Regions from separate parts of the Streptomyces sp. NPDC034084 genome, predicted to be linked through region 4. Evidence: riboswitches for the same ligand, from Rfam matches in the RefSeq annotation. Region 4 holds a riboswitch; each other region holds the start of a gene.
What was found. Region 4 has a riboswitch for cyclic di-AMP ahead of ACZ51I_RS09325 (M23 family metallopeptidase). Riboswitches for the same ligand answer to the same signal wherever they lie in the genome.
Positions count from the first base shown of each region.

Region 1 (3,034 bases), on a different contig from region 4:
GACGGCGCGCACCTTGCCGTCCTTCACCAGCTGGTCGAGGGCGGTGACGATCTCCTCGACCGGGACGGTCTCGTCGTCGAAGTGCGTGTAGTAGAGGTCGATGTGGTCGGTGCCGAGACGGCGCAGCGACTCCTCCGCGGCCGCCTTGATCGTGGTGGCGGACAGGCCCTTGAAGTGGGGGTGGGCGCCGACCTTGGTGGCGACGACGATGTCGGAGCGGTTGCCCCGGGAGGCGAGCCAGCGGCCGATGACCGTCTCGGACTCGCCGCCCTGGTTGCCCTCGGCCCAGGCGGAGTAGACGTCGGCGGAGTCGACGAAGTTGCCGCCGGCGGCGGCGTAGGCGTCGAGGACGGCGAAGGACGTGGCTTCGTCCGCAGTCCAGCCGAAGACGTTGCCGCCGAGGGCTACGGGGAAGACGTGCAGGTCGGAGCTGCCCAGCGGGCGGAGAGACGTCATGCGTCGGTCAACGGTCTCCGCCGCCGGGCCTATTCCGTACGGGCTGCGGGGATCAGAGCGAGAGGCCCTTGGAGCGGAGCCAGGACGCCGGGTCGATGCCGTCGCCGCCGGGCGTGTGGACCTCCATGTGGAGGTGGGCGCCCGTGACGTTGCCGGTGGCGCCGACGCGGCCGATGGTCTCGCCGGTGCCCACGGTCTGGCCGGCGCCGACCGTCATGGACGAGAGGTGGCAGTACCAGACCTCGGTGCCGTCCTCCAGCTCCAGGACGATCCGGTAGCCGTAGGAGCCCGACCAGCCCGCCGACTTGACGGTCGCGCCGTGGACCGCCTTGAGCGGGGTGCCCGTGGGGGCGGCGAAGTCGAGGCCGGTGTGGTAGCCGGAGGACCACATCGAGCCGGACTGCATGTAGGTGGCGGTGAGGGTGTACGAGGAGACCGGCAGCGAGTAGCTGGCGGCGAGCTGGGCGAGGCGCTCGGCCTCGGCCTTGGCCTTGGCCTCCGCTTCCGCCTTGGCCTTGGCCTCCGCCTCGGCCTTCGCCTTCGCCTCGGCGGCTGCCTTCTCCGCCGCGGCCTCCTTGGCCTCGGCCTCCGCGGCGGCCTTCTCGGCGGCGGCCTTCTCCGCCGCGGCCTTGTCGGCGGCATCAGCGGAGGCCTGCTGCTGCTCGGCCTGCTGGAGGATGCGGGCGCGCAGGGCCTCGCCCGCGGCGGGGGCGGTGGCCGCGGTGGCGGTGGCCTGCTCGGCCCGCCCGGTGTGCTCGTCGGCGGCGGTGGCGTAGGTGGCGGCGGTGAGCGGGTTCGGGTTGGCGCGGGCCGCGGAGACGGGCGCCGCCTCCTCCTCGGCGAGGAGGGCGCCGACGCCGGGGAGGTCGCCGGCGTCCGGCAGGTCCAGGTCGGGGAGGTCCGGCAGCGAGATGGTGACCGGGGGCTTCTCCTGCGCGGTGGCGAGGCCGCCCGCGCCGACGGCCGCGATGACGCCGACGCCGAGGACGGTGGAGGAGCGGGCGAAGTTGGAGCGTTGCTTGACGACCCGGTGCCGGCCGCCGGCGCGGTTCTCTGCGCGGAGGGATCCCTCGGTGGGGTTCCACTCGGTGCCGGGGGCGGAGGGGGCCGCACCGCTACCGAAGGCATCGAAGGGGGCTTCGGGTGCGGGGGTGTTGGACGCCACGTGGGCGCGCTCCTTTCCTTCCTTCTCGCCTACCGGGTTAGCTGACGGGTTCGGAGCAGGAAGGTCTCCTACGGGCTCGACCGCACGGGTGCGTGACACGCACGGGTGCGGAGGGGCCCGATTCACCCCAAGTGGTGGTTCCCCGGTTCCTTTTCAGGATTCGGCGCGTGCGCACGGTGCCGTCTCTTGCGACGGCTGGGACGACCGCGCTGCGTTATCGAACGTTAATAGACACGGGGTCCCGATTCCAAGCCGTTCCCCTTGATCATCTACTGAATTAGGGGGCTATCGCCCGAGTTGAGGCCCCTTCAGTGAGACCGGTCGCGGATTCGACGAAACCCCCGAGATCTGACGTTAAGTCAATTGTTATCGCAGGGACACCTTTCGACTACGCCTGGTGACGGGGCCGGCCCGGGGGCACCACCGGCATCGTCCGGCGCCGCTCGGGCTGCCCCGTCGCCGGGCGGCTCAGCGCGAGCAGCGCCATGTCGTCCGTCGACCCGCCGCCCGTGTGGAGCCGTACGTCGCCCACGAGCGCGTCGAGCAGCTCCTCGGGACCCGGGAAGATCCGGCCGGCGAGCCGCGCCGCCGGATCGTAGAAGACGCCCTGCGCGTTCCGCGCCTCCGAAAGTCCGTCCGTGTAGAAGAGTAGCGTCGCGCCCGGCGGGAACGGCCGCGCCTCGGCCCGGTCCGGCCACGCGGCCAGCTCGCCCATCCCGAGCGGCAGCGCCGCCTCGCCCGGCTCCAGCGGGTCCAGCCTCCCGTCCGCGTACAGCATCAGCGGTGGCGGATGCCCGCGGTTGACCACCCGTACGAAGCCGTCGAAGGTCCCGCTCCCGTCGGAGCGCGGGATCTCGGCCAGGACGGCGGTGGTGAACCCCTCGACGGCGTCGAGCCCGTCCCGCCGGGTGCCCTCACGGGCCAGCGCCCGTTCGAGGCGCTGCGCCACGCCCTCCAGGGTCCGCTCCTGCTCGGCCGCCTCCCGGAAGGCCCCGATGACGACGGCGACGGCCTCGACCGCGTCCATCCCCTTGCCCCGCACGTCCCCGACCACGAGCCGCACGCCGTGCGGGGTGTCCTGGACGGCGAACAGGTCGCCGCCGATGAACGCGTCGGCCTGCGCCGCCTCGTACCGCGCCGCGCACTGCAGCCCGCCGATCCGCTCGGCGGGCGTCGGCAGCACCGCCTTCTGCGCCGTCTCCGCGATGACCCGCGCCGAGGCGAGCCGTTCGCCGCTGCGGCGCACGACCCGGTTGATGAGGAGGGCGAGCGCGGAGACGGTGAGGACGGTCAGGGTCTCCGTGAGGGAGGCGATCTCGTCGACGGTGCCGTTGTAGACGTGCAGCCCGACGGAGGCGAGGACGGCCGCGATGCCGGTGAGCAGCGTGGTCAGCAGCGAGAAGAGGGGCGCGG
Region 1 covers NZ_JBVISK010000005.1:21,225-24,258, forward strand. Annotated here, with positions in the region: gene ACZ51I_RS18565 (aldo/keto reductase) at 1-456, opposite strand, end outside; gene ACZ51I_RS18570 (M23 family metallopeptidase) at 509-1,621, opposite strand; cyclic di-AMP (ydaO/yuaA leader) riboswitch at 1,633-1,797, opposite strand; gene ACZ51I_RS18575 (PP2C family protein-serine/threonine phosphatase) at 2,010-3,034, opposite strand, start outside.
Region 1: linked by a shared signal. The riboswitch ahead of ACZ51I_RS18570 (M23 family metallopeptidase) and the one ahead of ACZ51I_RS09325 (M23 family metallopeptidase) in region 4 are both predicted to bind cyclic di-AMP.

Region 2 (3,034 bases), 790 kb from region 4:
GCGGGCAAGATCCTGGCCTGGTTCTCGATGACGAACCAGGGCGCGGAGGCCAAGCGGCCGGCGCACTTCTCGATCCACCCGCACCAGTACCGCGACACGGCCGCCTGGCAGTACACCGTCGATCCCGGTGGCACGGCCTCCGACTACTTCAACATCGGCACGGGCTCGGGGTCGGGGAAGTACGACATCTCGATGATGGGCCCCAACCGCTTCCTGCGCCGGTTCACCGGTGACGCCTCCAAGGCCGGCAAGGCCGTCGAGGTGGCCGCCCGGTTCGCGCCTGACGCGGGAACGGGCAGGACGGCCCTCTGGTTCAGGATGACGAACGCCTCGGCCGGTCCCGTCACCTTCACGATCCGCTCGAACGCCTATCGCTCCGACGGTCCGTGGACGTACACGGTGCCGGCGAACTCCAGCCGCGAGGACTTCTTCAACGCGGTGGCTTACAACGGCGGTTGGTACGACTTCACGATCCTCGCGGACATCGACGGCAGCTGGTCGCGCCGGTACACCGGCCACATCGAGACCGGAGCCCCGAGCGTCAGCGGCTGACCCCTCTCCCCCGCGTGCCGGGCGGCGGCCTTCCGGTCGCGGCCCGGCCCCGGGGCGGCGGCGGACGTCAGCGGCCGGCGTGTGCGGCGCGGCGGACCGTGGCGTCGAGGAGGGCCACGGCGTCGGCGGCCGTGCGGCCGGGAGCCCGGTTCCACGGCCCGATCAGCCCCTGCCAACCGCGCGACCGCAGCTCGGTCATGATCCAGGCGGCCGCCTCGTTCATGGTGTCCGCGCCGCCGTAGCCGAGCCGGTGGGCGGCGAGGAGGGCGCCGCAGACACATCGGGCGCCCCGCGCGTCACGCAGCTTGTACGGGGCGTTCTGCCAGCCCCACTCCGTCAGCACCAGGCGCGCGTAGCCGAGATGCACCGAGGGACGGAGCTCGGCCTGGCCGATGCGGCGCCAGGTGTGCAGCCGGTCAGGGAGCAGGGCCCCGAGCCGTCCCGGGATGCGGCGCTCGGCGGGGAGCTCCGGCGGCAGGGCGGCGAGCGCGTCGGCCACGAGCCGCTCGACGGGCACGCTGAGCAGCTCCCGCCAGCCCTCCCCCGTCGGCTGCGCCTCCTCGGGGGCGGTCCAGTCCGTGACGATCCGCTGCCAGGTGGCGCTCTCGTAGAGGGCGGCGGCCTCCCGGTCGAGGGCGTCGGGGGTGCCGGGGGCTTCGGGGGTGAGGAGGGAGGCGGAGGGTGGCATGGGTGCTCCTGGGTCGACTGCCTCCATCTTTCAAGACGAATGTCGCTTTTGCTACTTTTGCCACTCCTCCGGAGAGTCGCCCCGAAGGGCAGTCCGTTGCGCATATTTTCCGGCTATTCGCTCACCCCGGAATTAAGGTCCATATGCGGACATTGCACTCCGGGTGACGCGACTCACTCAAGCCACCCCGCTTTCCGTCGACACCTCTCCCCCTCCCGTATGCCGCAAGGAAGTTCGGAGTCTTCCGGACGGCATGGATCTTGAATTGGCCGAATTCCGTGATCCATTTTCCCATTCGCCTGCCCCTCTCCCCTTGTTATTCGTCGCATTACTGGCCTACGGTCACCTCCATTCGAGCGGACCGCCCAATCCTGCCGCCGCTCGGCACACCTCCCTTTCACCCGACGGCAGGAGCGGGGGACCCACGAATACGCCGGCCCGGAATCCGGAACGGCTCGGGGTGAAGCCGCGTGCGCGCGGCCGGACATCTCCCGTCCGAACCCGACAGCTCACCCCGCAGGCGCCGGAGAGGACACCGCCATGCCTGCACACGGTAAGCACCGCCGCCCCCGCCGCAGCCCCGTCTCCCGCGGCCTCGCCCTGGTCGGAACGGGTGGCGCCGCGCTGACCCTGCCGCTCATCGCCCCGGCCGTCGCGGGCGCCGCGCCCGTGGCCGGCGCCCCGGAGATCGCCGCACAGGCCCCCGCCGCCCAGGCGCCGGCCGCCCTCGCCGCGCCGGCCGCGGCCAAGGCTCCGGCCGCCGCCCGCACGTATACCGTCGTGCGTGGCGACTCGCTTTCCCTGATCGCCCACAAGAAGGGAATTCAGGGCGGCTGGAAGAGCCTTTACCGTGCCAACCAGAGCGCAGTGGGTGACAATCCGTCACTCATTCACCCGGGTCTCGAACTGACGATTCGTCGGGATTCCGCGAAGACGGTCCCGACCCAGGCGAAGGCCAAGGCGAAGAAGTCCGCCACGACCGAGCGGGCCAGCCGCTCCGAGCGCCGGTCGGCCGGCCCCGCCGCCACTCACACGGGCGCCTCCGCCGCGCAGGCCGCTCCGGCCGTCGCCGCCCCCGCCGCACCCGTCAAGGCGGCCCCGGTCGCCGCCACGAACTACGCCGACAACCTCGACGGCTGGATCCGGGAGTCGCTGGCCATCATGGGCCAGCACGGCATCCCCGGCTCCTACGACGGGATCCTCCGCAACGTCATGCGCGAGTCGTCCGGAAACCCCCAGGCCATCAACCTCTGGGACTCCAACGCGGCCGCCGGCACGCCCTCGAAGGGTCTGCTCCAGGTCATCGAGCCGACCTTCCTGGCCTACCACGTGCCCGGAACGTCCATGGACCTGTTCGACCCGGTCGCCAACATCACCGCCGCGTGCAACTACGCGGCCGACCGTTACGGCTCCATCGACAACGTCAACGGGGCGTACTGACCCCCTGCCGCCGGAAGTGCTCGGTGAACCAGGAGGTGGCGAGGCCCGCCACCTCCTCCAGGGCGCCCGGCTCCTCGAAGAGGTGGCCGGCGCCCTCCACGACGGCGAGCCGGTTCTCGCAGCGCAGCAGGGCCAGGGCCCGGCGGTTGAGGTCCAGGACCAGCGCGTCCGCGCCGCCCACCACCAGGAGCGTCGGGGCGCGCACCCGGGCCAGGTGCTCGGCCGCGAGGTCCGGTCGGCCGCCGCGCGAGACGACGGCGCTCACCGGGGACGCGGGATCGCCCGCCGCCCACAGCGCGGCGGCCGCGCCCGTGCTCGCGCCGAAGTAGCCGAGCGGCAGTCCCGTGCTCTCGG
Region 2 covers NZ_JBVISK010000002.1:72,504-75,537, forward strand. Annotated here, with positions in the region: gene ACZ51I_RS05810 (phosphocholine-specific phospholipase C) at 1-552, shown strand, start outside; gene ACZ51I_RS05815 (DUF6197 family protein) at 620-1,240, opposite strand; cyclic di-AMP (ydaO/yuaA leader) riboswitch at 1,629-1,776, shown strand; gene ACZ51I_RS05820 (LysM peptidoglycan-binding domain-containing protein) at 1,781-2,680, shown strand; gene ACZ51I_RS05825 (phosphoribosyltransferase family protein) at 2,664-3,034, opposite strand, start outside.
Region 2: linked by a shared signal. The riboswitch ahead of ACZ51I_RS05820 (LysM peptidoglycan-binding domain-containing protein) and the one ahead of ACZ51I_RS09325 (M23 family metallopeptidase) in region 4 are both predicted to bind cyclic di-AMP.

Region 3 (3,034 bases), on a different contig from region 4:
CGAAAGCCTCACACGGTCCCGGTCCGGCCTTTTCAGCCGGTGCAGCGACAGCGAGCGTTCCGCGTGCAGCGCGGTCAGCGCCCTCGCCCGCTCCGCGTCGCCGCGCGCCACGGCGTCCACGATCGCGCCGTGCTCCGCCCAGGCCTCCACGGGCTGGGCCGGCTGCTCCACCACGTGCGTCCAGGCGATCTTGTGCCGCAGCTGGGTGAGCAGCGCCGTCAGGGCCGGGCTCCCGGAGGCCTGCGCGAGCGTCTCGTGGAACCAGCCGCCGAGCGAGCGCAGGTCCTCGCCCTGGCCGCGCCTGGCCCGCTCCTGCCCCAGCCTGACCAGGCCGCGCAGCACCTTGAGGTGCGCCTCGGTGCGCCGCTGCGCCGCCCGCGCGGCCCCCAGCGGTTCGAGCAGCGCCCGCATGTCCAGCAGATCGGCCGCCTCCTGCTCGGTCGGCTCCGCGACCTGGGCGCCCGCGTGGCGGCGGGTGACGACGAAGCCCTCGGACTCCAGGGTGCGCAGCGCCTCGCGGACCGGGACGCGGGAGACGCCGTACCGGCGGGCGAGCTGCTCCTCGGTCAGCCGGCCGCCCCGCTCGAACACGCCGGAGACGATGTCGTCCCGGATCGCCGTGCATACCGAGTGCGCGGGAATGCGCATGTCCGACCTCCGCCTTGGTCCGCGCGAGACAATTCGACCGGCGCCTGTTCCGCGCCCGATCCGCGACTCTATTGCAGCAGGCCGGGATTTCCGATGCCCCGACGGAATTCATGGGCGTCTTTTGGTCAGCGAAAAGCCCCGGCTCAGTACGAGCCGGGGCTTTTGCGACGCGGTGTGCGGCGGGGTCCGGGTCAGACGGTGACGCCGCGGGCGCGGAGGTACGCGACGGGGTCGATGTCGGAGCCGTACTCGGGGCTGGTGCGCGCCTCGAAGTGGAGGTGCGGTCCGGTGGAGTTGCCGGTCGAGCCCGAGATGCCTATCTGCTGGCCCGGCTCGACGGTCTGCCCGACGTGGACGCCGATGGAGGAGAGGTGTCCGTACTGGGTGTACGTGCCGTCGTGCATCCGGATGACGATGTTGTTGCCGTACGCGCCGCCCCAGCCGGCCTCGACGACGGTGCCGGAGCCGACGGAGACCACCTGGCTGCCGTAGGCGGCGTGGAAGTCGACGCCGGAGTGGCTGCCGGAGGACCAGAGCGAGCCGCCGGTCTTGTAGCCGGTGGAGACGTACGAGCCGGCGACGGGGAGCTGGAAGGAGGCCAGGCGGCGGCGCTCGGCCTCGCGGGCGGCCCGCTCGCGCTCCAGCCGGACCTCCTTGGCGCGGGCCTCGGCCTTGCGCTTCGCCTCGGCCTCGGCCTTCGCCTTGGCGATGGCCTCGAAGGCCTCCTGCTCCTGGGCGGCGGCCTGGGCGTTGATCCGGTCCACGAGGGATTCCTCGGAGATCACCTGGGTGAGGCCGGTGTCCTCGACGGAGCGGTTGTCCGTGTCGGCGGCGAGCGCCGGGGAGGCGAGGGTTCCGATGACGCCGGTGGTGGCCAGCGTCGCGGCGCCGGCGATGCCCACGCTGCGGCGCGCCATCCGGCTCGGACCACGATGCTTCCCGGTGGCACGGGTGAACGCCATGAAGGGGCTGATCCTTTCCTTCCTTCTCGCCTACCGGGTTAGCTGACGGGTTCGGAGCAGGAAGGTCTCCTACGAGCCCCTCCGTCGAGACGAAGGCGCCCGATTCACCCCAGGGACTACGTGGGTCCCCGGCTCCCCAGGCTCGCGCCTGACGGGGACTCGGCGATGACTGTCCGGTGCCGCGGTTGCGGCACGTGCAACTGACGAACAGCCGCACCGACGCTATGCGGATCGTCTTTCAATCACCAACCAGACGCGCCTTTTGTAAGACATGCCACAGGGCATACGATCATGGTTGCTCTCAATACGGACATACGGTAAGACCCCGACGAACGATGCCGTCGGGGTCTTCCCGTCGTCGCGTCAGGGCCGGAATCAGCCCGTCACGACGGTCACTTCACCGATGCCGAGGGCGCGCACCGGCTCCGCGATCTGCGCCGCGTCGCCGACGAGCACGGTGACGAGCCGGTCGACCGGGAAGGCGCTGACCACGGCGGCCGTCGCCTCGACGGTGCCGGTCTCGGCCAGGCGCGCGTACAACTGGGCCTGGAAGTCGTCCGGAAGGTGCTGCTCCACCTGGTCGGCGAGCGTCCCGGCGACGGAGGCGGCCGTCTCGTACTTGAGCGGCGCCACCCCCACCAGGTTCTGGACGGCCGTCTCGCGCTCGGCGTCGGTCAGGCCGTCGGCGGCGAGGGTGCGGAGCACCTTCCAGAGGTCCTCAAGTGCCGGGCCGGTGTTGGGGGTGTCGACGGAGCCGCTGATGGCCAGCATCGCGGCGCCGTTCCCCCCGGCGTCCGAGCGGAGCACCTGGCCGAAGGCGCGCACGCCGTACGTGTAGCCCTTCTCCTCGCGCAGGACCCGGTCCAGACGCGAGGTCAGGGTGCCGCCGAGGCAGTACGTGCCGAGGACCTGGGCCGGCCAGACGCGGTCGTGCCGGTCGGGGCCGATCCGGCCGATCAGCAGCTGCGTCTGAACGGCGCCGGGACGGTCCACGATGACGACCCGTCCGGTGTCGTCGGCGGTGATCGGCGGCATCGGTAGCGGCTCGGCCGGCTCACCGGTCCAGGCGCCCAGCGTCTCGGCGAGGACCTTGTCGAGGTCGACGCCGGTCAGGTCTCCGACGACCACGGCCGTGGCCGTGGCGGGCCGGACGTGCGCCTCGAAGAAGGCGCGGACGGCGGCGGCGTCGATCGCGGCGACGGTCTCCTCGGTGCCCTGGCGCGGCCGTGACATCCGGGACTCGGCCGGGAACAGCTCCTTGGAGAGCTGCTTGGCCGCGCGGCGCGCCGGGTTGGCCGTCTCGTGCGGGATCTCGTCGAGGCGGTTGCGCACCAGGCGCTCGACCTCGGTGTCCAGGAACGCCGGGGCGATCAGGGCCTCGGAGAGCAGGCCGAGCGCCTTGGGCAGCCGGGAGACCGGGACCT
Region 3 covers NZ_JBVISK010000011.1:127,669-130,702, reverse strand. Annotated here, with positions in the region: gene ACZ51I_RS30365 (GntR family transcriptional regulator) at 1-648, opposite strand, end outside; gene ACZ51I_RS30360 (M23 family metallopeptidase) at 840-1,610, opposite strand; cyclic di-AMP (ydaO/yuaA leader) riboswitch at 1,623-1,785, opposite strand; gene ACZ51I_RS30355 (M16 family metallopeptidase) at 1,986-3,034, opposite strand, start outside.
Region 3: linked by a shared signal. The riboswitch ahead of ACZ51I_RS30360 (M23 family metallopeptidase) and the one ahead of ACZ51I_RS09325 (M23 family metallopeptidase) in region 4 are both predicted to bind cyclic di-AMP.

Region 4 (3,034 bases):
ACGCTCTCCTCCGCCATGGAGTGGAGGATCAGGCTGTGCTCCGCGGCCCGCTCCACCACCATCTTCCGGTACGAAGCGGACATGCGGGCGGCCGCCTTGCCGTCGCCGAGGACCTCCCGCAGCTGCGCGGTCTCGCCGTCGCGCACCAGCCTCCAGAACTCCTTGCCGTCGGCCGGGTCGTTGAGGGGTATGTTCACGTTCCGCACGCCGGGCAGCTCGACGTCCGCACCCTCGACCCTCCGGTCCGCCTCGTTGCGGAAGTCGAAGACGGTGTGCAGGCCCAGCGAGGCGAGGAAGGCGGCGTCGTCCTCCGTCGCGTGGGCGAGATGGCCGCTGCGGAAGAGGCGGCCCGGACGGACGGCGCGCCCGTCCGTCGTCGGCAGGCCGCCCACGTCCCGGAAGTTGCGGACCTCCGCCAGCTCGGGCTCGGCGGCTTCGGCGGGCGGGGTCTGCGGCAGCTGCTGCGTCACGGCTGCTCCTGTTCTGTCGATCGGTTCCTGGGGCAATCATCTCGGGTGAGGCCCCTGGAACACACCCCCTCGCACGGGAATGGGTGATCTGTCCGTATTGAGGAGTTCGAGATAACCCGCCCCGGTTGCAGGGGAGATGGGGATCGACGCGTGAGCAGCGTCATAACCGTGACGGACCGTGCCTGATCGTCTTTTCCAAATACCCCCGGCAAAAGGGGATCCGGGGACCGCCCTCCACGGAGGGTGACCGGAATTCCGACCGGATATCGCGTCATCCGGGAGCGCGGGAAAACTGTGGCTTGTTCGCGCCGACCCCCCTCGTCTAGCGTCGCGCTCAATCCGGACGGACCGCCGAATCCTGCCACCGACCGGAATCCGCACTCACCCGTACAAGGCAGGAGCGGGGGACCCAGGTAAGTCGCCGATCCCTCGAAGAAGGACGGCTCGGGGTGAAGTCGCGTGTCCACGCGACCGGACATCTCCAGTCCGAACCCGACAGCTCACCTCGCAGGCGCCGGAGAGGAATTCGCCATGCCCGCGAAGGGTAAGCACCGCCGCACCAAGTCCAACCTCCTGACCCGCGGCATCGCCGCAGCCGGCACCGGAGGCGCCGTCGTCGCCCTCCCGCTCCTCGGAGCCACCGGCGCCCACGCCGCCGAGCAGGCCGCCCCGGCCGCCGCTCCCGCCCAGGTGAAGGCCGCCGCCGTCCAGGCGGCGCCCGCCACCGCGAAGGCCGCGCCGAAGACGTACTCCGTCGTCCGGGGCGACTACCTGTCGAAGATCGCTGCCGAGCACCACCTCGCGGGCGGCTGGCACCGGCTGTACGAGGACAACCGCCGGGTCATCGGCGAGAACCCCTCGCTCATCCTGCCCGGCATGAAGCTCACCCTCGGCGCGAAGAACAGCGCCAAGGCCGCCGCGCCGAAGGCCGCGCCCAAGAGCACGCAGAGCTCCGGCAAGAACGGCGACACCCCCCGCGCCTCCCGCGGCGGCGAGCGCCCCTCGGCCCCGGCCGCCGCCGAGGCCACCACCACCGCGTCGTCCGCCGCGGAGTCCTCGCCGGCCGGTACGACCTCCTCCTCCGGCTGGGTCGCCCCGGTCAGCGGCGGCATCTCCACCCCGTACCGCGCCGCGGGCTCCATGTGGTCCTCCGGCTACCACACCGGTGTGGACTTCATGGCCTCCACCGGCACCACCGTCGTCGCGGTCGGCCCCGGCACCGTCTACTCCGCCGGCGACGGCGGCGCGTACGGCAACCAGGTCGTCATCCAGCACGCCGACGGCACCTTCTCGCAGTACGCCCACCTGTCCTCGATCTCCGTCTCCGCCGGCCAGGCCGTCAGCGGCGGCCAGCAGATCGGCCTCTCCGGCGCGACCGGCAACGTCACCGGCCCGCACCTGCACTTCGAGATGCGCACCGGGCCGGAGTACGGCTCGGACATCGACCCCCTGGCCACCCTGCGCCAGCACGGCGTGAACATCTGACGGAACGTCAGTAGCGCTTTTTCCGGAGGCCCGGCACGTACGTGCCGGGCCTCCGGCGTATTCCGGCTTGGCGGAATCTTTATCGGTGGCATATGTCACCCACCGTCAACCCCTCCTTACGGTCGCGTAAGTCACAGGCCAGGAGGAAGGATGTGCTCCCGTGGCAGACGATTCGAGATCAAGAGACAAGAACGTATTCGGGTCGTACGCGGCGATCGGTGACAGCTTCACCGAGGGCGTCGGAGACCCCGGGCCCGACGGGACGTACGTGGGCTGGGCGGACCGTTTCGCGGTCCTGCTCGCCGACCAGCTGCCGGAGCACGACGCCTTCCGCTACGCCAACCTGGCCGTACGCGGGCGCCTTCTCGACCAGATCGTGGCGGAACAGGTCCCCCGGGCGAAGGAACTCGCCCCCGACCTGGTGACCTTCTGTGCGGGCGGCAACGACATCATCCGCCCCGGAACGGACCCGGACGACGTGGCCGAGCGCTTCGAACGCGCCGTCGCCGACCTCACCTCCGCCGTCGGCACCGTCATGGTGACCACCGGATTCGACACCCGTGGGGTGACCCTCCTCAAGCACCTGCGCGGCAAGATCGCCACCTACAACGGCCACGTCCGGGCCATCGCCGACCGCTACGGCTGCCCGGTCCTCGACCTGTGGTCGCTGAAGTCCGTCCAGGACCGCCGCGCCTGGGACGGCGACCGGCTGCACCTCTCGGCCGAGGGACACACCCGCGTCGCCCTGCGTGCCGCCCAGGTCCTCGGCCTGCCGGTGCCCGCCGACCCGGACCAGCCGTGGCCGCCGGTCCCGCAGCGCGGCACCCTGGAGGTGCGCCGCGACGACATCAACTGGGCCAGGGAGTACCTCGTGCCCTGGATCGGGCGCCGGCTGCGCGGCGAGAGCTCCGGCGACCACGTCGCGGCCAAGCGCCCCGACCTCATGCCCCTGTAGGCGGCACAGCGGCGGGGATCCGCTCCAGGACCCCGCCGGCGAACACGTCGTACAGCGGCAGCGTCTCCAGGTGGACGTAGCCGATGTGGCAGTCGCAGACGGCGAGGGGGCAGGCGCGGGGACG
Region 4 covers NZ_JBVISK010000002.1:865,449-868,482, reverse strand. Annotated here, with positions in the region: gene ACZ51I_RS09330 (tyrosine-protein phosphatase) at 1-470, opposite strand, end outside; cyclic di-AMP (ydaO/yuaA leader) riboswitch at 843-999, shown strand; gene ACZ51I_RS09325 (M23 family metallopeptidase) at 1,002-1,955, shown strand; gene ACZ51I_RS09320 (SGNH/GDSL hydrolase family protein) at 2,116-2,910, shown strand; gene ACZ51I_RS09315 (STM4011 family radical SAM protein) at 2,897-3,034, opposite strand, start outside.